3 linked regions of the Methylomagnum ishizawai genome follow. The protein of the gene in region 3 interacts with the protein of the main gene of each other region in a pairwise test. Links are inferred from orthologs where the notes say so. Each region holds a gene or a part of one and is shown on either strand. Other genes may lie near its edges.

The links.
Region 1: the proteins of K5658_RS18730 (region 3) and K5658_RS02715 interact in binary tests that used the Escherichia coli proteins (3 or more experiments, as listed by UniProt). The link is inferred for Methylomagnum ishizawai from one-to-one orthologs.
Region 2: the proteins of K5658_RS18730 (region 3) and K5658_RS19465 interact in binary tests that used the Escherichia coli proteins (3 or more experiments, as listed by UniProt). The link is inferred for Methylomagnum ishizawai from one-to-one orthologs.

What each region holds. Positions count from the first base shown.
Region 1 is NZ_AP019783.1:618,806-625,569, forward strand. What follows is about bases 2,515-5,494. They hold K5658_RS02715 (LytR/AlgR family response regulator transcription factor), read right to left. Parts: upstream 4,394-5,494; coding sequence 3,635-4,393; downstream 2,515-3,634. Other genes in these bases: K5658_RS02700 (GFA family protein), read right to left, coding at 2,515-2,552; K5658_RS02705 (hypothetical protein), read right to left, coding at 2,676-3,065; K5658_RS02710 (DUF3124 domain-containing protein), read right to left, coding at 3,126-3,602; K5658_RS02720 (sensor histidine kinase), read right to left, coding at 4,374-5,429. In the rest of the region: K5658_RS02685 (GNAT family N-acetyltransferase/peptidase C39 family protein), read right to left, coding at 1-630; K5658_RS02690 (23S rRNA (adenine(2030)-N(6))-methyltransferase RlmJ), read right to left, coding at 627-1,484; K5658_RS02695 (hypothetical protein), read left to right, coding at 1,613-2,107; more of K5658_RS02700, read right to left, coding at 2,124-2,514; K5658_RS02725 (thiopurine S-methyltransferase), read right to left, coding at 5,533-6,192; K5658_RS02730 (PAS domain S-box protein), read left to right, coding at 6,484-6,764. UniProt on the Escherichia coli protein: Member of the two-component regulatory system BtsS/BtsR, which is part of a nutrient-sensing regulatory network composed of BtsS/BtsR, the low-affinity pyruvate signaling system YpdA/YpdB and their respective target proteins, BtsT and YhjX.
Region 2 is NZ_AP019783.1:4,310,805-4,317,423, reverse strand. What follows is about bases 1,999-4,833. They hold K5658_RS19465 (sulfate/molybdate ABC transporter ATP-binding protein), read right to left. Parts: upstream 4,043-4,833; coding sequence 2,954-4,042; downstream 1,999-2,953. Other genes in these bases: cysW (sulfate ABC transporter permease subunit CysW), read right to left, coding at 4,078-4,833; K5658_RS19470 (cupin domain-containing protein), read right to left, coding at 2,619-2,894; K5658_RS19475 (hypothetical protein), read left to right, coding at 2,215-2,508; K5658_RS19480 (REP-associated tyrosine transposase), read left to right, coding at 1,999-2,168. Also shown: K5658_RS19495 (IS630 family transposase), read right to left, coding at 1-389; K5658_RS19490 (helix-turn-helix domain-containing protein), read left to right, coding at 530-1,015; K5658_RS19485 (transposase family protein), read left to right, coding at 1,045-1,425; more of K5658_RS19480, read left to right, coding at 1,638-1,998; more of cysW, read right to left, coding at 4,834-4,947; sulfate ABC transporter permease subunit CysT, read right to left, coding at 4,974-5,792; K5658_RS19450 (roadblock/LC7 domain-containing protein), read right to left, coding at 6,025-6,402. UniProt on the Escherichia coli protein: Part of the ABC transporter complex CysAWTP involved in sulfate/thiosulfate import. Responsible for energy coupling to the transport system.
Region 3 is NZ_AP019783.1:4,154,520-4,161,094, reverse strand. The notes cover bases 1,955-4,745. They hold K5658_RS18730 (glutamate-5-semialdehyde dehydrogenase), read right to left. Parts: upstream 4,086-4,745; coding sequence 2,823-4,085; downstream 1,955-2,822. Other genes in these bases: holA (DNA polymerase III subunit delta), read right to left, coding at 4,297-4,745; K5658_RS18735 (hypothetical protein), read left to right, coding at 2,042-2,815. In the rest of the region: K5658_RS18745 (PKD domain-containing protein), read right to left, coding at 1-994; nadD (nicotinate-nucleotide adenylyltransferase), read right to left, coding at 1,284-1,928; more of holA, read right to left, coding at 4,746-5,331; K5658_RS18720 (LPS-assembly lipoprotein LptE), read right to left, coding at 5,328-5,852; leuS (leucine--tRNA ligase), read right to left, coding at 5,857-6,575. UniProt on the Escherichia coli protein: Catalyzes the NADPH-dependent reduction of L-glutamate 5-phosphate into L-glutamate 5-semialdehyde and phosphate. The product spontaneously undergoes cyclization to form 1-pyrroline-5-carboxylate.

The sequences.
Region 1 (6,764 bases), 3.5 Mb from region 3 along the record:
CCCGCAGCCGCCGTGCCCCGAAGTCATGAACACCGTGGTGGCCTCGCGCCAGATGCGCAGTTCCAGCTTGCGGCTCAGTTCCAACTCGGGCTGCAAGGCTTTCATGCCCATCATCAACGAAGCGGGGCCGCAGGTGAAATCCAGGGTCTGCTGGTAATACGGCACGCGGGCCAGTTCCGGGTTGAGGTGCGGGGCCAGGGTTTTCTCGAAGCGCAAGGCCGAGGCGTGGTCCTCGTAATAATCCGGCACGATTTCCAGATAACGGTAGCCGAGTTTTTCGAACAGCTTGAGCGAGGCCGGATTATCGCGCCGCACTTCCAGGCGCAGGGCGATGCATTCGCGCTCCAAGGCCAGGGCTTCGCAGCGCTGCACCAAGGCGGCCCCGATGCCGCGCCGCAACCAAGCCGGATCGACGGCATAGGAATAAAGGCGGGCCAGCGAGGTGCCGGTGTGAAACAAGGTCGTGGCATAACCGCACACCGCGCCCCCTTGCTCGTAGACCAGGGTGGCGGCATTGGCCTTGGTCAGCAGGTAGCGGAAATTGCGCCGGGAAATCCGGTCGGTCTCGAAGCTGGTGTTCTCGATGCGGACCAGGGTTTCCAGGTCTTCCAGACGGGCGGGACGGATCATTCGGCACCGCGCTCCCGCTCCCCGGCCAGCCATTCCACCCGCCAGCGGCCTTGCCGCCCGACCGCGAGCCGCTCCCACAGCCAGGGCAAAGCGGCCCGCAATTGCTCCTCCAATTGCCAGGGTGGATTGATGACGATCATGCCGCTGCCGTTGAGGCGGAACGGCGCGTCCGGCAACACCGAGAATTCCGCCAGCAGCACCTTGGGAATCTCCAGCTTTTTGAAGCGGCGCAGGAAATCGTCCGCCGTGGCGCGGTCCTGGATCGGATACCAAATGGCGTAGATGCCGGTGGCCCAGCGCTTGTAGCCTTCCTTCACCGCTTGCAACAAGCGCTTGCGCTCGTCCTTGAGTTCGTAGGCCGGGTCGATATGGACCAAGCCACGGCGTTCGGGTGGCGGCAGCAGGGCTTTCAAACCTTGGTAGCCGTCCAGATGCTCGACCCGGACTTGGCGGTCGCCCGCGAATTCGGCCTCCAAGAGATGGACTTCGTTGGGATGGAGTTCGCACAGGGCCATGCGGTCCGGGTCGCGCAGCCAGGGCCGGACGATGCGCGGCGAACCCGGATACCAGCGCAGTTCCCGGCCCGGATTGGTGGCGCGGACGGCGTCGAGGTATTCGCGGACCCCGGCGGGCGGATTGGGCTCGTCCCATAGCCGCGAGATGCCGGTTTCGTGTTCGCGGTTCTTGCGGGCCATCTCCGCATGGAGGTTGTAGCGGCCAGCCCCGGCATGGGTGTCGAGGTAGAAAAACGGCTTGTCCTTGTGGAGCAAGGCCCGCACCAGGCAGCACAGGGCGAGGTGTTTGAAGACATCGGCGTGGTTGCCGGCATGGAAGGCGTGGCGGTAACTGAGCATGGGCGGGTGTCGGCGACAGGGGAAACACGCTTTCGACGCGGTTCCTGTGGTAAAAAACGCCGCATTATAACGCCGGGGCGGACGATCCGCCGTCCGGCCCCGATTCCGCTTGGACCGCGCCCATATCCATGAATCCCTTCCTGTACAAAGCCCATCCCCTGCTCCACCGGCTGATTTCCCTATTGCTCGACCCCGCCGGCACCACCCCGGCGGACGCGCTGGCCCTGGCCGCCCTGATGTTCGGACTCAACCTGCTATGGGTGCCGGCCTTGCTATGGGCGGCGCTGAAAACCGACAGGCTCCGGCTGTCCCTGCCGCTGGCCTATGGTTTGGCCCTGCCCGCCTGCTCGCTGTATACGCCCATGCTGTTGACCGTGGTCGGCGACGTGGCCGCCCATGGTTTCAGGTTCCAGGAGCGCTTCCTGCTGGTGTTCGCGCTGTTCGTGGTGTCGCAGACCCTGGCGGGGCTTTATGCCTTCGCCCTGCGCCACCGGCCCAGCGGCTATCCCGCCGGCCTGATGGCGGGCGAAACCATCGCGCTGTTCATGCTGTTGTATTCGCTGGTGATGGCGGCGGGTTTGCTGGGGCTGGACGCGGTGTTCGGGATTTTCCGGGGGCTGTAGGGCGGAACCCGCCCGGTTATGCGGATTGGCGGGGTGGCGGCGGTGTAGGCTGCTGTTCCACCCGCTCCAGCGCCGGGTCGAGGCAAGCCCAGCCAGGGGCGCTCGCGGCCCAAATATTCATGCCGGGACGGAGCGACGACGGATCGTCCAGGTTGCCGATACGCACCACCCGGAATTGGGGCCGGCCTGAGGATTGCGCGAAGAGCTGCGTACCGCAAGCCGGGCAAAACTGGCGTGTGACCGTGTTGCCGCTATCGGCCTGCTTGGTATATGCCGAGAGCGTCCCCGCGACCACCAGCGCCTCGGCGGGCACCATGGCGTTCACGCTGCCATTCGCGGCGAGGTGCTGGCAATCGCGGCACCAGCAAACCCGGACCGCCAGGGGTTCGCCCACCAGCGTGAAGGTGACGGCACCGCATAGGCAGCGCCCGGTTCTTTCGATCATTCAAAACCTCCTTTCGGTTAAACCAGACATCGACCCAACCCGGATGGATGGCGGCGGAATCCGGGGCATTGGGGTTTTCCAGCGGCCTATCTTCTCCCATCCCAAGGGTTTTATCTTAACCCCTCACAAAACGTGCTTTAGAAAAGCGATGCCAACCCCCAAAAAACCCAAGGTCGTAATCACAAAACTGGCTGCCGTATAAATCTTCCAGTGGGTCTTGTTCCAAAAATCCGGGTCAAACGCGGCGATGACAAAAACCGTGGGGTTGGCGAAACCGCCAATCGCCACACACCAGCACGCGAACACGGGCAAATCGACGCCCGCGCCGTAAAAGGCCAAATTAAACAGCGCCATCAGGGCATAATCGACGTGCGCCCTAATCATGGTTTTATAATCGACCAAGAATTTTTTATCTATGCCCTCTATCGGAAACCACCGGGCAAAGGTCATCAGCCACGCCGACGTGATTAATGCGGCCATACACAGCACCGCGCCCACCAATAAAATTGCCATCAATCCGCCCTTTTAATTAGAGTTTATCCAAACCATGAACCACCGACCGATTCGGCAAGATCACCGCCGCTCTTCCAACACCCGCGCCGGACTATTGAACGCCAAGCCCTGGTTATAGGTGCTGTTCACCATCAAGGCTTCGACCACCGGCGCGGACACCGGCGCGTCGCTTTCCCATTCCACCAGGAAGCTGGCGCTGATGCCACCGCTCCGGTCCGATTCCTTGACGATGGCCTCGGTGGACGCCATCGGCCTGAGGGTCTCGGCCTGCCGGAGATAGGCGCGCACCAAACTCCCGGTGGCACCGTAATAATCGATGCGCTTCAAGCGGATGGCATGGCCGCGGTCGGTGTTGCGCAGGCTCAAGGTGGCGGTCAAATTCAAATTCAAGCCCTTGTCGCCATAGGGCACTTCGGAATACACCGGCACATACAGCAACTGCCCCCGCACCATGGCCGGAGCCTCGGCCCCCGCCGACAGCGGCGCGGCCAATACCACCCAGGCCACGGCGGGCCGGAACCAGCTAGGCATCTTCATCGCGACCTCCAAAACCGGGAAAACCCGCACCATCACGGCACCAAACCGCCGATTTGCCGGAAGCGCTCGCGCACGCCGGGCAAATGGCGGCGGCTGACCTCCAACAATTCCGCCACGCCGACCAAACGCATCCCCATGCCGCCCTCGGGCAGCTTGTGCAAACCCTCGACCCGGTCCACCGCCACCAGGGCGTTGCGGTGGATGCGGATGAAACTCTCGCCGAACTCCCGTTCCAAGGACACCAGCGAATCGTCCAGCAAAGCCTCGCCCTCGTCGAAGCGCACCGTGGTGTATTTGTTGTCGGCCCGGAAATAGGCCACCGCCGCCAAGGGCACCAAGCGCAATTCGCCATGGCGGTAGACGCACAAATGCCTGCGGGCGGGCCGGCGCTCGGGCGGCAGGGCTTCGGCCAGCTTGCTCCAGGCTTCGCCGGTGAAGCGCTTGGCCTTGGACAGGGCGGCTTCCAGGCGCTGTTTGCGCACCGGCTTCAACAAATAATCGATGGCGCTCAGCTCGAAGGCGTCCACCGCGTAATCGTCGTGGGCGGTGGCGAACACCACGGCGGGCGGCTCGGCCAGCTTGGAGATTTCCCGCGCCGTGGCGATGCCGTCGAGCCGGGGCATCAGGATATCCAGGAACACCAGGTCGGGCGCGGCCTTGGCGATCAAGCGCAATGCCTCGCCGCCATCGCCGGCCTCGCCGACGATTTCGGTGGCGGGGTCGATTTCCGCGAGCAGGCCGCGCAGCCGGTCGCGGGCCGAGGGTTCGTCGTCAACGAGGAGGATTTTCATGTCCCGCACCTTGGTAGGGAATGACGATGCGCACTTGATACCGGCCATCGGCTTGGCTGGTATACAAACGGGCGCGGTTGGGGAAACAGCTTTCCAAACGGGCCTGTAGGTTCTCCAGGGCCACGCCGTTGCCGGGCCGGGAGCGGCGGACCACCTCTTCCGGCAAGCTGTTGAGGATGCTCAGCACCAAGCTGCCACGGGCCAAACGGCCCTGGATTTCGATTTTGCCGCCATTCAGGGCGGGTTCGATACCGTAGCGGATGGCGTTCTCGACCAAGGGTTGCAGGCTCAGGGGCGGCAGCAAGGCGTCGCCCGGCGCCTGCCGCATATCCCAGGCGACCTTGAGCCTCGGTCCCAGCCGGTATTGTTCTATCCCTAGATACTGGCGGGTCAGGGCGATTTCCTCCGACAGCGGCACCAGCTTGCCGGTTTTCTTGAGGATGGCCCGGAACACCTCGGCCAAATCCAACAGCAATTCCTCGGCGGTGGCCGGTTCCTTGCGGATCAGGCTGGCGATGGTATTGAGGCTGTTGAACAAAAAATGCGGCTGGACCCGCGCTTGCAGGGCGTCGAGCCGGGCGATGGATTCGGCCCGGATTTGCGAGCGCCAGCGCGATTGCACATATTGGTGGCGCAACCAAGCCAGGGTGACCAGGGCGCTGATGGCGAGGATGCGCCCATAGAACGCCCAGGGTTCCAGCCCGGTGCCCTCGGGATAGCCGATCCGCGCCAGCCCGGCCTGGGCCACGCCGCCGACCGCCAGCGTCACCAGCAATACCGTGGCGAAGGCCGCGGCCCCCGCCCGGAACGCCCGCCACGCCCCCAGCCAGCGCCGCATCGCGCACAACAAGGCCGCGCTCAGCCAGGCGATCCAGGCGATGAACAAACCGCGCAGCCCCACCTCGGTGAGGAAATCGTAGCGCGGCGAAAAATCGGCCAGGGCCAGCACGAAGGCCAGCAACAAACTGCCCAGGATCAGCATGAAGGCCGTGGTCAGGGAACAGAAATCGGGCAGGAACGCTTCGGGGGTTTTCATCTCCGCCGCCTTGGGCCTCGGGGTGGACACAGACAGCGGGAGGCTCCAACAAATATGGGCCGGCTGTCAATCAATATGAACGGTCCCGTTCCGGGACACAGCCTCAACCGGGGGCGCGCAGGCGCCATGCGGTCTCGCCCAGGGCGGTCAAGCCCCGCGCCCGGAGCGCCGGACTATCGGCCAGGGCATCGAGGACTTCGAGCGCGTCGATGGCGCGGCGCGGACCGTACAGGCGTTCGACCTGCGCCGCCGGGGTGGAGAATGGCGGTCCCTGCATTTCCCCGGCGGGATAGTCCAAGGCGATCAGCAGGATGGGCGCGGCCGCCGGGACCAGGGCCAGTAGATGCTCGGCGTAGGCGGGCTGGCGCTCGGGCGGCAGGGCGATCAGCGAGGCGCGGTCGTACACCGCGCCGATGGCGGGCAGGTCGGCGGGGGTGAGCGCGAACAAATCGCCCTGGTACAAAGTGATGCCCCCGGCCTCGAACACCCGCAGCGGGCCGCGCTCGGCGACGCGGGGTTCCAGGCCGTTCTCGGCGAAGAACTGCCCGACCGCCAGGGCGCTGAGTTCCACCCCCACCACGGGATGGCCCAAGCGCCGCAGATACACGAGGTCCAGGCTCTTGCCGCACAGGGGCACGAACACGGCACACCCCGCCGGGGCGTCCAGGGCGGACCAATGGCGTTCCAACAAGGGGTTGACGCCGTCGAGATGGAAGCCGATTTCCTGGTTTTGCCAGCGGTCTAGCCAGAATTGTGGGTCCATGGGGTTGATCTCCAAAGTTCGGGGGACGGACGGGGCGTATCGGCAGCAAGTTTCAGCTTACTGTGCCGAGCAATAATACAAAACCCCCGTGGGAACTGTTTCATATTCAAAACTTCCAAAACCAGTGCCGCGCTTCGATCCGAGGAATATCAAAAGCCAAATCCGCTTAAACCGCTAATATATATAAAACCGACCCCTTTGGTTATAAGCTCGCGGCTACCGGCCCAGGCCGATGGCCGTTCCGCCGCGCAGGTCCACCCGCTTCCCATGCCAATAGCCCGCTCACCCGCCATGCCACCCCCACCCCATCCCCCAACCTTGGAGACTTGCCGCCCGACCCTGGGCATCGCCCTGGTCATCGCGCTGGCCTTCGCCGTCTTCGCCCTGCTGAGCCACACCTGGGTTTCCCGGCTCGGCCAGGATTGGTACGACTATCACCACAACGCCCTGCGCGCCGCCCGGCAGTTGGAGAAAATCCGCACCGCCTGGGATTACGGGGGGTTCGTCCACCACTTCAAGGAGTGGATCCTCCACCGCGATCCCGGCGATTACGACCGGGCCGGGGCCGCCTT
Region 2 (6,619 bases), 160 kb from region 3 along the record:
TTAAGATGAAGCCTGACCGTGGACTCGCTGACCGTGACGGCAAATTCCCTTTTTAGCAGTTCGGCCAGTATGCCGCAGGTCCAGAGATTCGTATCGTATTCGAAGTCAATAGGGGTATGGCTAAGAACGACATGTTTGAGCCATTCGTCCATCTCGTTACTGACCAAAGGGGTTGCTCCTGGGGGCATATCGCTTTTCAGAGCCTCGAAACCGCCTGCGTCGTATTGGTTAAGCCAGCGGTATATGCAGTGACGATTGAAATTGTAGGCCTTGGCGATTTCCTCTGGGCCATGGCCTAAGACTCGAATAGCGTTAACGGCCATCACACGGATATAGTACATAACATCATCCGGGATTTTCCTACCATCCTTCAACCAATCTAGGTTCATGACGCGCCTCGCGGTTTTTTATATTATATAAAAACTATTTAGACAAATAGTTTCGATGGAAGTTTATATGTCTCTTAGACATTATTAAAAACCACTAACTTAGTTGGTATCATAAAAATAAATATTTTTAATTACGTGATATGTTTTCATACGAAACTGCAAAACAAGATGAAAGGACGTTTCTCAGCTTGACGAGTTTGACGGTCCAAGAGTTTTCTGAGCTATGCGTCTTATTCGGAAGGCATTGGAACGAGTTCACCAAGCAAAGCGAGAGGAATCCCGGCAAGGGAGGACGACCCCATGCGCTGAAAACCATGGAGGATCGCCTGCTTTTCATCCTTTTCTACCTGAAAACCTACCCGCTCCAGGAAGTCATTGCCTATTCCTTTGGTATTAGCCAGGGGGCCGCCAATATTCTGATCCATCAGTTCAGCCATATACTCAAACTTGCCTTGCAGGAAGGCGGTTTTGTCCCGCCAAGGTTAACCGATGAAATGTTGGAAAGACTCAACCAGGAACATCCTCAAGACTACGGCATAGACGGCACCGAAAGGCGTATTGTCCGGCCCTCCAACGCGGATGCGGAAAGGGGAGTTTATAGCGGTAAAAAAAAGCCCACACCCTGAAGAACAACCTGGTTGCCGGTCTGGAAGATATGCAAATCAAGGGGTTGAGCGGAACCCACGAAGGGAAGAAGCATGATAAGAAAATCTGCGACGAGGAGGGTATCCTCTTGCCGGAAGGCAGCGATCTTTACCGGGACACCGGGTTTCAAGGCCACGAAATGGAAGGGGTGAATATCCATCAACCCAAGAAGAAACCGCGCGGCGGGGAACTCACGGATGAAGAAAAGGAAAACAACCGCCTGATTTCCAGTATCAGAGTCGTTGTTGAGCATGTGATCGCCGGGGTGAAACGTTGCCGGATTGTGAAGGACGTGTTCCGTAATACCTTGTCAGGATACGACGACGATGTGATGGAACTGGCCTGTGCGCTACATAACTTCAGGAGTTATCAGCGCCGCGTTTCCTACTGAGCGCCAGGAAACGGAATAATAGTCATATCGGCCTTTAGTCCGGTCATTCTTCGGCCATAGATAACCAGAATCTATGGGTTCACATCCTGATTCACAGATAGGCCATCTGATGATGGTTGAGACGTTTGCCATGCCGGATTTCAGCATGAGTTTGTGAATCTACGTAACAATTGGGTTTTTAATAATGTCTCTTGATTAATTCTGGCACCTATATGTCCAATTATCGACGTGCGTTCATCCCTGGCGGCACTTGGTTTTTCACCGTGAACTTGTTGCAGAGGCGTGGTAATAACTTGCTAGTGAGCGAAATCGATTTGTTACGTGCCACGGTGAAGAATGTGAGGAACCACCACCCTTTCCAAATAAATGCCTGGGTTGTCTTGCCTGAACACCTGCATTGCATTTGGACCCTGCCGCCGGGGGACAGCGATTTCAGCACCCGTTGGCGGTTGATCAAAAGCGGGTTTTCGAGGGCACTCCCGAAAACCGAACGCCGTTCCGAAGTCCGCCAAGCGGCGGGGGAGCGCGGCGTATGGCAGCGGCATTATTGGGAACATGCGATCCGCGACGACGCCGATTATGAACGCCATGTGGATTACGTGCATATGAACCCGCTCAAGCACGGTTGGGTGCGGCGGGTTTCGGAATGGCCTTATTCGATATTCCATCGGTATGTGGAGAAGGATATTTATCCCATGGATTGGTGCGGCGATGGGAGTATCTCGGTGGCGGGCGATGATTGAAAACCGTCCGATTACGCTGTCGCTAATCGGACCTACGCGGGCTAAGTTGACGACTAGCCCCGGAGGGTTCGCGCCCAGCAATGAACTGGTCGTCGTCACCGGCAATATCGTAGGAACCATCACGGCGACCAGCGCGGCGGCGGTGATCGGTTCCGCGACCAGCGCCTACGCCAAGAGCTACGCCGGATTGTTCGTCGTCGATAACGGGGTGGACAGCGCCCTTTTCAAGTTCGTCTCGTCTGCTTCCGACGCCACGGTCAGCGCCACGGAACTTACCCTGGTTGGAACCTTGCAAGGCACCGCGTCGACCGCGTTATCGGACTACGCCTTCGGAACCTGATTCCGGGAGCGTGCGGGCTCGGCGGAACGGTTCCGCCCAACAACCTCCCCAGAAACAAAAAAGGCGTCCCCCAGGACGCCTTTTTGATTGCCAAGCCGGAAGCGGCGGGATCAGCCGTGGCGGTAGTGCTTGCGCAAGGGCTTGACCACCTGCCAATCGGTTTCCAGCCCTTCCGGGAACACCACCAAGTCGCCCGGCACGATCCGTACCGGCTCGCCGCCCACCGGCGTCACGATGATCTCGCCTTCCAGCACATAGGCGGTTTCGGTTTCGTCGAAATCCAGCGGGAATTCCGAGACTTCCTTTTCCCAGATCGGCCAGTGGGAAACGCCCAGTTCCTTCAAACGGGCTTCGCTGAGATTTTGTTCGATGCTGATTGCGCTCATGGATGATCCGAGGTGTGGTTGAGGAACGCGGATTGTAGCCGTTTTGTTTGAACGGAGCTTTACGCCGCCTTGTCGGTGGGGACGGTCCCGTCCCGGTCGGCGAACAGCCGCAGGCGGCGGGGTTGTAGATAAACCCGGCTGCCCCGGCCCAATTCCTCGCGGTTGTAGCGGTCCCTGGCGAGCTCCACCTCCACGATGCCGTGGCCGTCGTCGCGTTCCAGTTCGACGCGGACGGTCGCGCCCAGGGGCCGGATATCCAGCACGGTGGCGGGGATGGCGCTCTGGCCGGGGTTGTCCCGGAGGATGTCGATTTCGTGCGGGCGGGCGTAGAACACCGCCGAATCCCGGTGTTCCGGGTCGCCCGGCAAGGCGAGCTGGGCCTCGCCGATCTTGGCGTGGCCGTCGTGGACCCGGCCATGGAACAGGTTCACATCGCCCAGGAATTGGTAGACGAAGGGCGTGGCGGGATGGTCGTAGACCTCCTCGGGCGTGCCGATCTGTTCGATCCGGCCCTCGTTCAGCACCACCACCCGGTCGGCCACTTCCAGCGCCTCCTCCTGGTCGTGGGTCACGAACACGCTGGTGACGTGCAATTCGTCGTGCAGGCGGCGCAGCCAGCGCCGGAGTTCCTTGCGGACCTTGGCGTCCAGGGCGCCGAAGGGTTCGTCCAGCAGCAGCACCTTGGGTTCCACCGCCAGGGCGCGGGCCAGGGCGATGCGTTGGCGCTGGCCGCCCGACAACTGGGCCGGATAGCGTCCGGCCAGCCAATCGAGTTGCACCAGTTCCAGCAAGCGATGTACCTTGGCGCGGATTTCTTCTTCGGAAGGCCGCGTCTCCTTGGGCCGCACCCTAAGGCCGAAGGCGATGTTCTCGAACACGGTCATGTGCCGGAACAGCGCGTAGTGCTGGAACACGAAGCCGACTTCCCGGTCCCGCACATGGCGGTCGGTGGCATCCTCGCCGTGGAACAGGATGGCGCCGGCATCCGGGGTTTCCAGCCCGGCGATGATGCGCAGCAAGGTGGTCTTGCCGCAACCGGAGGGACCGAGCAGGGCGACCAGTTCGCCGCCCTCGATGTGCAGGTTGACGTTCTTCAGCGCCTTGAACCGGCCAAAGGCTTTTTGGATGTCGCGGATTTCGATGCTCATGGGCGGTGGCTTTCCGTGGGAGGGGATGGAGTGGTTCAGGTGCGGTGGATTTCGTGGCGCAGATGCCATTCCAGGAAGGTCTTCGCGGCCAGCGTCACCAAGGCCAGCAGCGCCAGCAGCGAGGCCACGGCGAAGGCGGCGGCGGTGTTGTATTCGTTGTAGAGGATTTCGACGTGCAGCGGGATGGTGTTGGTCAAGCCGCGGATATGGCCCGACACCACCGACACCGCGCCGAATTCGCCCATCGCGCGGGCGTTGCAGAGGATCACGCCATACAGCAAGCCCCATTTGATATTGGGCAGGGTGACATGCCAGAAGGTCTGCCAGCCGGAAGCGCCCAGCACGATGGCGGCTTCCTCCTCCTCGCTGCCCTGGGATTGCATCAAGGGGATCAACTCGCGGGCCACGAAGGGGAAGGTCACGAAGATCGTCGCCAACACGATGCCGGGCACGGCGAAGATCAGCTTGATATCGTGGTCCTGCAACCACGGCCCCATCCAACCCTGCAAGCCGAACAACAGCACATAGATCAAACCCGACACCACCGGCGACACCGAGAACGGCAGGTCGATCAGGGTGATGAGGAGGCTTTTGCCGGTGAACTCGAATTTGGCGACGCACCAGGCGGCGGCGATGCCGAACACCAGGTTCAAGGGCACGGAGATGAAGGCGGCGATCAGGGTCAGGCGGACGGCGGCGAGGGCGTTGCGGTCGCCGAGCGCGTGCCAATAGGTGGACCAACCCTTGGCCAGGGCTTGGCTGAACACCACGGCCAGCGGCATGAACAAAAAGCCGACCAGGAACAGCAAGGCGGTCGCGGTCAGGAGCCAGCGGACCCAGGCGGGTTCGCCCCGGGTGCGGTGGGCGGCGGGGTTGGCGGAAGCGGGCAGGGCGAGCGCGGACATGGGGGAATCCTCGGGAAACGGGCGGATCAGGTGCGGCGCAGTTGGCTCCAGCGCTGCAAGGCGTTGATGCCGAGCAGCAGCGTGAAGGAAACCACCAGCATGGACACGGCCAGCGCGGTGGCCCCGGCGTAGTCGTATTGCTCCAGCTTGGTGATGATGAGCAGGGGGGTGATTTCCGACACCATGGGGATATTGCCCGCGATGAAGATGACCGAGCCGTATTCGCCCACCGCCCGGGCGAAGGCCAGGGCGAAGCCGGTCAGCAGGGCCGGCAGCAGGGCCGGGAAGATCACCAGCCGGAAGGTCTGCCAGCGGCTCGCGCCCAGGCTGGCGGCGGCTTCTTCCAGTTCGGCCTCGAAATCCTCCAGGATCGGCTGCACCGTGCGCACCACGAAGGGCAGGCCGATGAAGGTCAGGGCGAGGACCACGCCCAGCGGGGTGTAGGCGATCTTGAGGCCCAGGGGTTGGGTCAGGCTCCCGATCCAGCCCTTGTTGGAATACAGCGTCGCCAGCGAAATACCGGCCACGGCGGTGGGCAGGGCGAAGGGCAGGTCCACCAGGGCGTCGATGAGCTTCTTGCCGTAGAAGTCGTAGCGCACCAGCACCCAGGCCACCAACAGCCCGAACACGGCGTTGATGAGCGCCCCGGCCAGGGAAGCGCCGAAGGTCAGCTTATAGGAAGCCAAGACCCTGGGTTCGGTGATGACCGACCAGAAGCCGGACCAGCCCAGCGTTCCGGCCTTGAGGAAGGTGGCGGACAGGGGGATCAGCACGATGAGGCTCAGGTATAGCACCGTGAATCCCAGGGTGATGGAAAAACCGGGCAGGACGCCGCGTTGCTTCAGCATGGTGGTATCGGGGACGGTGGCGGTAGATGCGGCGAACTGTAGCAGGCGGTTTTTATGCGATGAAAGAATAAGTGGCGATACCTTGATGCTTTTTGGTTATAACAATGCCGGTTATAGCGGAGGGACGGCCAATAAAATGGCCCGCGCCGCGGGCCTAACAGGGATGTCTGGTGTCACCGGCGTCGCGGGGCCGGGATGGCGCTGGGGCATGCGCCGGTTGGGGCGGGGATCAGGTGCCGCCGGCCGAGACCAGGGCTTCGATATCGTTGGCCGCCCGCTGCATATGGCCGAGGATGGTGCCCGACTCGGCTTCCGGCTTGCAGACCACGGTCAGGATGGCTTCGGGACCGGCCTGGGTCATCAGCACGGAACCGGCCTTGCCCGCGACCAGGACTTGGCCGAGCCGGTCGCCCACCAGTTCCACCGCGGTTTTGTGGCCCAGGGCCATGAGGGCCGAACTCATCGCGCCCAGGTTGTCCTCGTCGATGGCGGGGGAAGACGCGCCCGAGGCGACGCTGGCCAGCGCCAGTCCGTCGTTCGACAGTACGCTGGAAACCAGGATGGCTTCCGAGCGATGGTTCAGTTCGCTAAGAATCGTGGCGAGCATGGGAATATCCTCCGAAGTTCCAAGTGAACAAGGGTCGATCCAGGCCGGGGATAAAAGGTGGGGTAGGGGTGCCGATCCTTTGGGCCCGGCGGATACCCTAACAGTTGTCGGCTGACGGCTTGATGTCGGGCCGGTTACGGGTAGGTGTCCTCGCGGTGGGCGGTGGCCGCCGCCGCGCGGGTGCGGAAATTTACAATATGCAAGTTCCGTGCGAATC
Region 3 (6,575 bases):
TATTGGCGAGGGCCGGGGCGCTATCCACGACGCCATTGTTGACGACGAGTTGGACTTGGTAGGTGCCGGCCTGGTCGGCCAAGAAGCTGGGCGAATCGGTGTCGGCGTCGGCCAGGGTGGCTTGGCTGCCCTGGGGTGCCTGGACCAAGGACCAGCGGTAGCTCAGGTCCGCGTCCTCGGCATCGTAGGAGGCCGAGCCGTCCAGGTAGACGGTGTCGCCGACGCCGGCGGTTTGGTCGCCCCCGGCATCGGCCACGGGCGGCGGGTTGGCGACGGTCAGCGTCAGGTTGGCGGGGTCGCTGGCGGCGTTGCCGGCGGTGACCAGCAACTGGATTTGGTAGTTGCCGGGCTGGTCCGGGGTCAGGCTGGGCTGGGCGCTGGCCGGGTCGCTGAGGCTGGCCGTGCTGCCGGTGGGCGCGGCGGCGATCGACCAGGAATAGCGCAAGGGCAATCCCCTGGGGTCGCTGGAGCCGGAGCCGTCCAGGGTGACGGTGTCGCCGAGGGCGGGGTTCTGGTCGGGACCGGGCACCGCCGTGGGCCGCTTGGTGCCGGGGTAGCCATACAGCTTGCGCTGGAATTTGAAATGGGCGTCGTCCGGGTTGGCGAAGCTGAGGCTGTTGCCCTTGACCCGTTGGTGCGGGGCCAAGCCATGATCCGGCAGGACGATGAGCAGGTAGGGTTTGCCGCCCGCCGTGGTGCCGCTGGCGTTGGCCAGGCTGATCCCGGCCGGCTCGATGGGGCCGACCACCAGGTTGATCGCCCCGTGGAAGGTTTTCTTGGCGCTACGGTTGTGAAGGGTGACCGGGGCGTCGTAGGTGTCGGTGTCCGGGTTGTAGGCGGGAACCCCGATGCTGAGGCCGATCTGCGCGCCCAGCGGAGTGCCCAGGGCGGGTTTCCGGGCTGTTTGGGACCAGCCCGCGCCGGGCCAGGCCAGGCTCGCGCAGAGTCCGACGAGGGCGGGCAGGGAATGGAAGCGATGGCATTGCCGGGGCATGGGCTTTCCTCCTGGGAGTGGAATCGAACTCGTGGGCCGGGAGGCCCGCGCCAAAAAAAGCCGGTCCAAGCTGGGGGAAGCCTGGACCGGCAAGCATGAACAAACGACACACCCAAGGGGTGTGCGGATCGAGGTTAGCAGAAGGCGTGCCGTCCGCCCCGGAATAAAAAATCCCAATGGAATCAGTGGTCCGCCGCCCGGCGGGAGGCGCGGGCACGGCGGGATGGTGGAATTGCACAAGCGCTATCGGGGGCTTGGAACCCGCGGGGGTGGATGCCGCCCGCCCGGTTTAAGGGGCGGGGGGCCGGTAGAGTCCCAGCGTCTGGATCGAGCGCAGCACCGCGTCGGGCAGCAAATAACGGGCGCTCAGTCCTTGGGCGAGGGCGGCGCGGATGCGGGTCGCCGAAATCTCCAATTGCGAGACCTCGATGAAATGGACTCCGCCACAAGCCCGCTCCCTGAGCGGCCTGGGTTCTGGCACGAGGCGTTGGTCCAGCCAGGCCCGCAGTTCGCCGGGGAAATCGGGTTCGGCGCCGGGCCGCCGCATCACCGCGATATGGGCGAGGCCGGGCAAATCCCGCCAGCGGTGCCAGCGGTGCAGTTGGAGGAAAGCGTCCAGCCCGAGGATCAGGCACAAGGGTTTCCCGGCCCCGATCTCGGCCCGGATCGAGGCCAGGGTATCGACCATGTACGAGGGGCCGGGCCGTTCCAGTTCGCGGGTATCGATGCGGAAGCCAGGTTCGGCGTCGGCGAGCGCGGCTTCCAGCAGGGCGAGGCGCTGCGCCGGGGTCGCGCCCGGCGTGTCCCGGTGCGGCGGGATTTGGCAGGGTACCAGGCGGATCTGGTCCAGGCCCAGGATTTCCTTGGCTTCCAGCGCGGTGCGGAGGTGGCCGTAATGGATGGGGTCGAAAGTGCCGCCGTAGATGCCGATCATGGGGGGTTCGCAAAGGCTGGGATGGGTGGGGCGGCAAATTTCCGCGTGGGCCTGGTTAATCTATAGTTCCATGCCTAACTAAATCATTCGCGATATTAATAGGGGGGAATGCCATGAAACTCATCCGTGTGGGGTGTGTCGCTACGCTGTTGGGTTGGTCGGGCCCGCCGCTTTCCGCGCTGGCCGACGAATCCCCGGACAACCGGCGGACCAAAGGCTCCAATCCCCAGGAAATGGTCAGCCGCCTCGAACTCCGCTACGAATACCTGGACCTGCCCGCCGGGGAGTATCTGAACCAGTTGTATTTCCGGGGCGATTACGCGTTCAACGAAAAAATGGCGGTCGGGGTGCAACTGCCGGTGGCCTTCGGTGGCGACGAAACCACCGGCACCCAATCCGGGATCGGCGACATAGCCATGGGCGGGCGGAACAAGCTCACCTTCGGCGAATCCATGGCCTGGATCACCGGGGTGGACCTGTGGTTCGACACCGCCAGCCATGGGACGCTGGGGGCGGGTTGGAACCAGGTCGTGCCCAACATGGCCCTGACCTATTGGCCCAATCGGCGGCTGCTGGTGTGGGCCATGTACAAATACACCGGCTCCTTCGGCGATGGCCGGGACAAACCGCCGATCAGCGAATCCTTGATCCAATCGGGCGGGCTGTATAACTTCCCCGGCGGCTATTGGCTGCTGTTGACCCCCGGCGTCGCGCTCAACCACGAGGAAAGCGACCAGGCCAGCCTGTTCCTGGAGGGCGAGGTCGGCAAGGTGGTCGCGCCGGGGGTGGAACTCTGGATGCGGGGCGGCGACCATCTGTTCGGCATCGGGCGCGACGAGCGGATGGGCTGGAAGGCCGAAACCGGCATCCGCTACCTGTTCCATTGAGCGCGGCTCAGGCCCGGACGTGGCCGTCGCCCAGCACCACGAACTTCAGCGTGGTCAACCCCTCCAAGCCCACCGGCCCCCGGGCGTGCAACTTGTCGGTGGAAATGCCGATCTCCGCGCCCAGGCCGTACTCGAAGCCGTCGGCGAAGCGGGTCGAGGCGTTCACCATCACCGAACTCGAATCCACTTCCCGCAGGAAGCGGCGGGCGCGGCCATAGTCCTCGGTGACGATGGCCTCGGTGTGCCGGGAGCTATGGCGGGCGATGTGGTCCATCGCCGCGTCTAAATCCGCCACCACCCGGATCGAGAGGATGGGCGCGAGGTATTCGGTGTCCCAATCTTCCTCCGTCGCCGGGATGCAGTCCTCGATCAGCCCGCGGGTGCGCGGGCAGCCGCGCAGTTCCACGCCTTTCCCGCGCAATTCCGCGGCCAGTGCCGGCAGCAGGCTGGGCGCGACGCCCTCGGCGATGAGCAGGGTTTCCATGGCGTTGCAGACGCCATAGCGCTGGGTTTTGGCGTTCAGGGCGATCCTGATGGCCTTGTCGGGGTCGCAGCGGTCGTCGATGTAGACATGGCAGATGCCGTCCAGGTGCTTGAGGATGGGGATGCGGGATTCCTCCATGATGCGCTGGATCAAGCCCTTGCCGCCACGCGGCACGATCACGTCGATGGCGTGTTCCAGCCGCAGCATCGCGCCCACGGCGGCCCGGTCGGTGGTTTCGATCAGTTGCACGGCGTCGGCGGGAAGCCCGGCGGTTTCCAGCCCTTGGCGGATGCAGGCGGCGATGGCCTTGTTGGAATGGATGGCCTCGGAGCCGCCGCGCAGGATGCAGGCGTTGCCGGATTTGAGGCAGAGCGCGGCGGCGTCGGCGGTGACGTTGGGGCGCGATTCGTAGATGATGCCGATGACGCCCAGCGGCACCCGCATTTTCCCGACCTGGATGCCGGAAGGCCGGTAGGTCAGTCCGGTGATTTCGCCCACCGGGTCGGGCAGGGCGGCGATTTCGCGGAGGCCCTCGGCCATGGTTTTGACGCGCTTTTCGTTGATGTCGAGGCGGTCGAGCATGGCGCTGTCGAGGCCGTTCCGGCGGCCCGCGGCGAGGTCTTTTTGGTTCTCGGCGATGAGGAACCCGGCTTCGGCTTCCAAGGTGGCGGCGATGGCGATGAGGGCGCGGTTCTTGGCGGCGGTTTCGGCCCGGCCGATCAGGCGGGAAGCGGCGCGGGCGTTGTGGCCGATGGTTTCGATATAGGTTTGGATGGATTCGGTCATGGCTGGAGGGTGGGATTATTGCTCGATGGATTCAAGGGTATACGGATGTCGTTGTGCTGGAAATCCGGGGCAGTTTGATTCGCCGCGCTCGACGAGGCGTCATAGGTTTTCCTCTGGAACGGACCATCCATTGGTTTCCAAAGCCGCGATACGAAGCCCGATGGCTGCCTGCGATGAATATGTGCCCCATGGAATTAACTCCTATGCCGGATTATGAGTGGAGCCGATCCGAAACCGCTTTCCCAGGCGGGGCCGCCACACACAGGCACACCGCCAACAATGCCTCCCAGGCCTCCCCCACGCCAGCGCCCTTGATGACCCGGTCGGCCTCCGCCGCCAACAACAAGGCGCGATGCACCGTGTTCCGGTCCAGCCGCCGCAGGGCCAGTCCCAGGGTTTCCTTGCGGTTGTCCCAGACCTTGAGCTTGGCATAGGCCGAGTCCTGGGAAGTTCCGCCCGCGACTTCCCGCAGCAGGGCCGCGACCAGACGGATATCCCGGCCCAGCGCCCACAGCGCCACGGCGGGGGCCACGCCTTCGGCCTTGAGCCCCATCAGCACCCGGTAGGCTTTTCCGGCCTGTCCGCGCAGGACTTCCTCGGCCAGGTCGAACACATCGTAGCGGGCGCTGTTCGCCACCGCCTGGACGATCTGCTCGTCGGTCAGCTTGCCCCGGCCATGCAGGATGTGCAGTTTCTCGATTTCCTGGGCGGCGGCGAGCAGGTTGCCCTCGGTGCGGACGGCGATGAGGCGCAGCCCGGAGTGGTCGGCCAAGAGTCCCCGCGTACTGAGGCGGCGGTCCAGCCAGCGCAGGAGTTTTTCGCCTTCCAACGGCCAGACCTGCATCACCGCGCCGATCTTGTCGATGGCTTGGCACCACTTGGCCTTCTGGTCGGCGGCGGCCAGCTTGGCGGTGCTGACGACCAGGATGGCGTCTTCCGGCGGGCGCTCGGCGTAGCGCAGCAGGGCGGCGCTGGCGTTCTTGTCCGGTTTGGCGGGGATGCGGAGGTCGAGCAAGCGCCGCTCGCCGAACAAGGAAAAGGCGTCGGTGGCCTCCCGCAGCAAGGCCCAATCGAAACCGGCGTCGGCGTAGAACAATTCCCGGTCGGCATAGCCCTGGGCCTTGGCGGCTTGGCGCAGGGCGTCGGCGGCCTCGGTCAATTGCAGGGGCTCGTCGCCGCTCAGGAGGTAGATCGGCAGCAGCTTGCGCTTGAGGTGTTCCTCCAACTGTTCGGGATAGAGTTTCACGTCGGGTTCGCCGTTTTGCGCTGCTGCCGGAGGGTGTAGGACACCTGCCGCAGCAGGGTCCGGGCGGCTTCCTTCTGCATTTCCTGGCGGTACATGTCTTCTTCGTAGCCCTGGCCCAGCGGCGTGGTCTGGTCGTTGAAGTAGTCGCGGCGGATTTCGAGTTCCTGTTGCGGGATCAGGATTTCGCCCTTGGGGCTGCGGACATCGTAGACGACCCGGTAGGTCAGGTCGAAGGTGTTGGCGCGGCCTTGCTGGCTCAGGGTGATGGGGCGGCGGGTGTGGGCGGCCGAGGTGATATGGACGACCGCGCTGGCGAGTCCCGGCGTCGGGGCCAACGCGCCGCCGAGGTTGTTCAGCGTCTGGTTGAAGTCGCCATAGAACGGGTTCTTGTTGGTGATGCCGGAGAGGTAGAGCGTGTTTTCGAGCTTGGTGCCCGGCATTTCGCCGCGCAGGTGCCAGCCGCAAGCGGCCAGCGCCAGGGCGGCGGAGAGCGGAGCGGCGAGGCGGAGCCGTCGTGCCATGGGCCTATACCACGATGTTGACCAGCTTCTTCGGGACCACCACGACCTTCTTGGGCGGCTTGCCCTCGGTGAAGCGCTGGACGTTGGCGTCGGCCAGGGCGGCGGCTTGGATGGCTTCGTTCGGCGCGTCCACCGCCACGGTGATCTTGCCGCGCAGCTTGCCGTTGACCTGGACCACGTATTCGAGGCTGTCCTGGACCAGGGCGGAATCATCCCATTGCGGCCAGGGCGCGGTGGCGATGGTGTCGGCGTGGCCGAGTTCGGCCCACAGATGTTCGGCGATATGCGGCACGATGGGCGCGAGCATCAGCGCCACCAGTTCCAGGGCTTCCTGGCGCAGGGCGCGGCCTTGCGGGCTCGAATCCTCGAATTTGGCGAGCGCGTTCAGGAGTTCCATATTGGCCGCGATGGCGGTGTTGAAGGTGAAACGCCGCCCCATGTCGTCGGTGACTTTGCGCAGGGTTTCGTGGACTTGGCGGCGCAGGGTTTTTTGGCCTTCGTCCAGCGTGGTTTGGTCCAAAGCCGGGGCCGGGCCTTCGTTGACATGGGCCGCGACCTGCCGCCACAAGCGCCGCAAGAAGCGGTACGCGCCTTCCACCCCGGAATCCGACCATTCCAGCGATTGCTCGGGCGGGGCCGCGAACATGGTGAACAGGCGCACGGTGTCCGCGCCGTAGCGCTGGACCAGATGCTCGGGATCGACGCCGTTGTTCTTGGATTTCG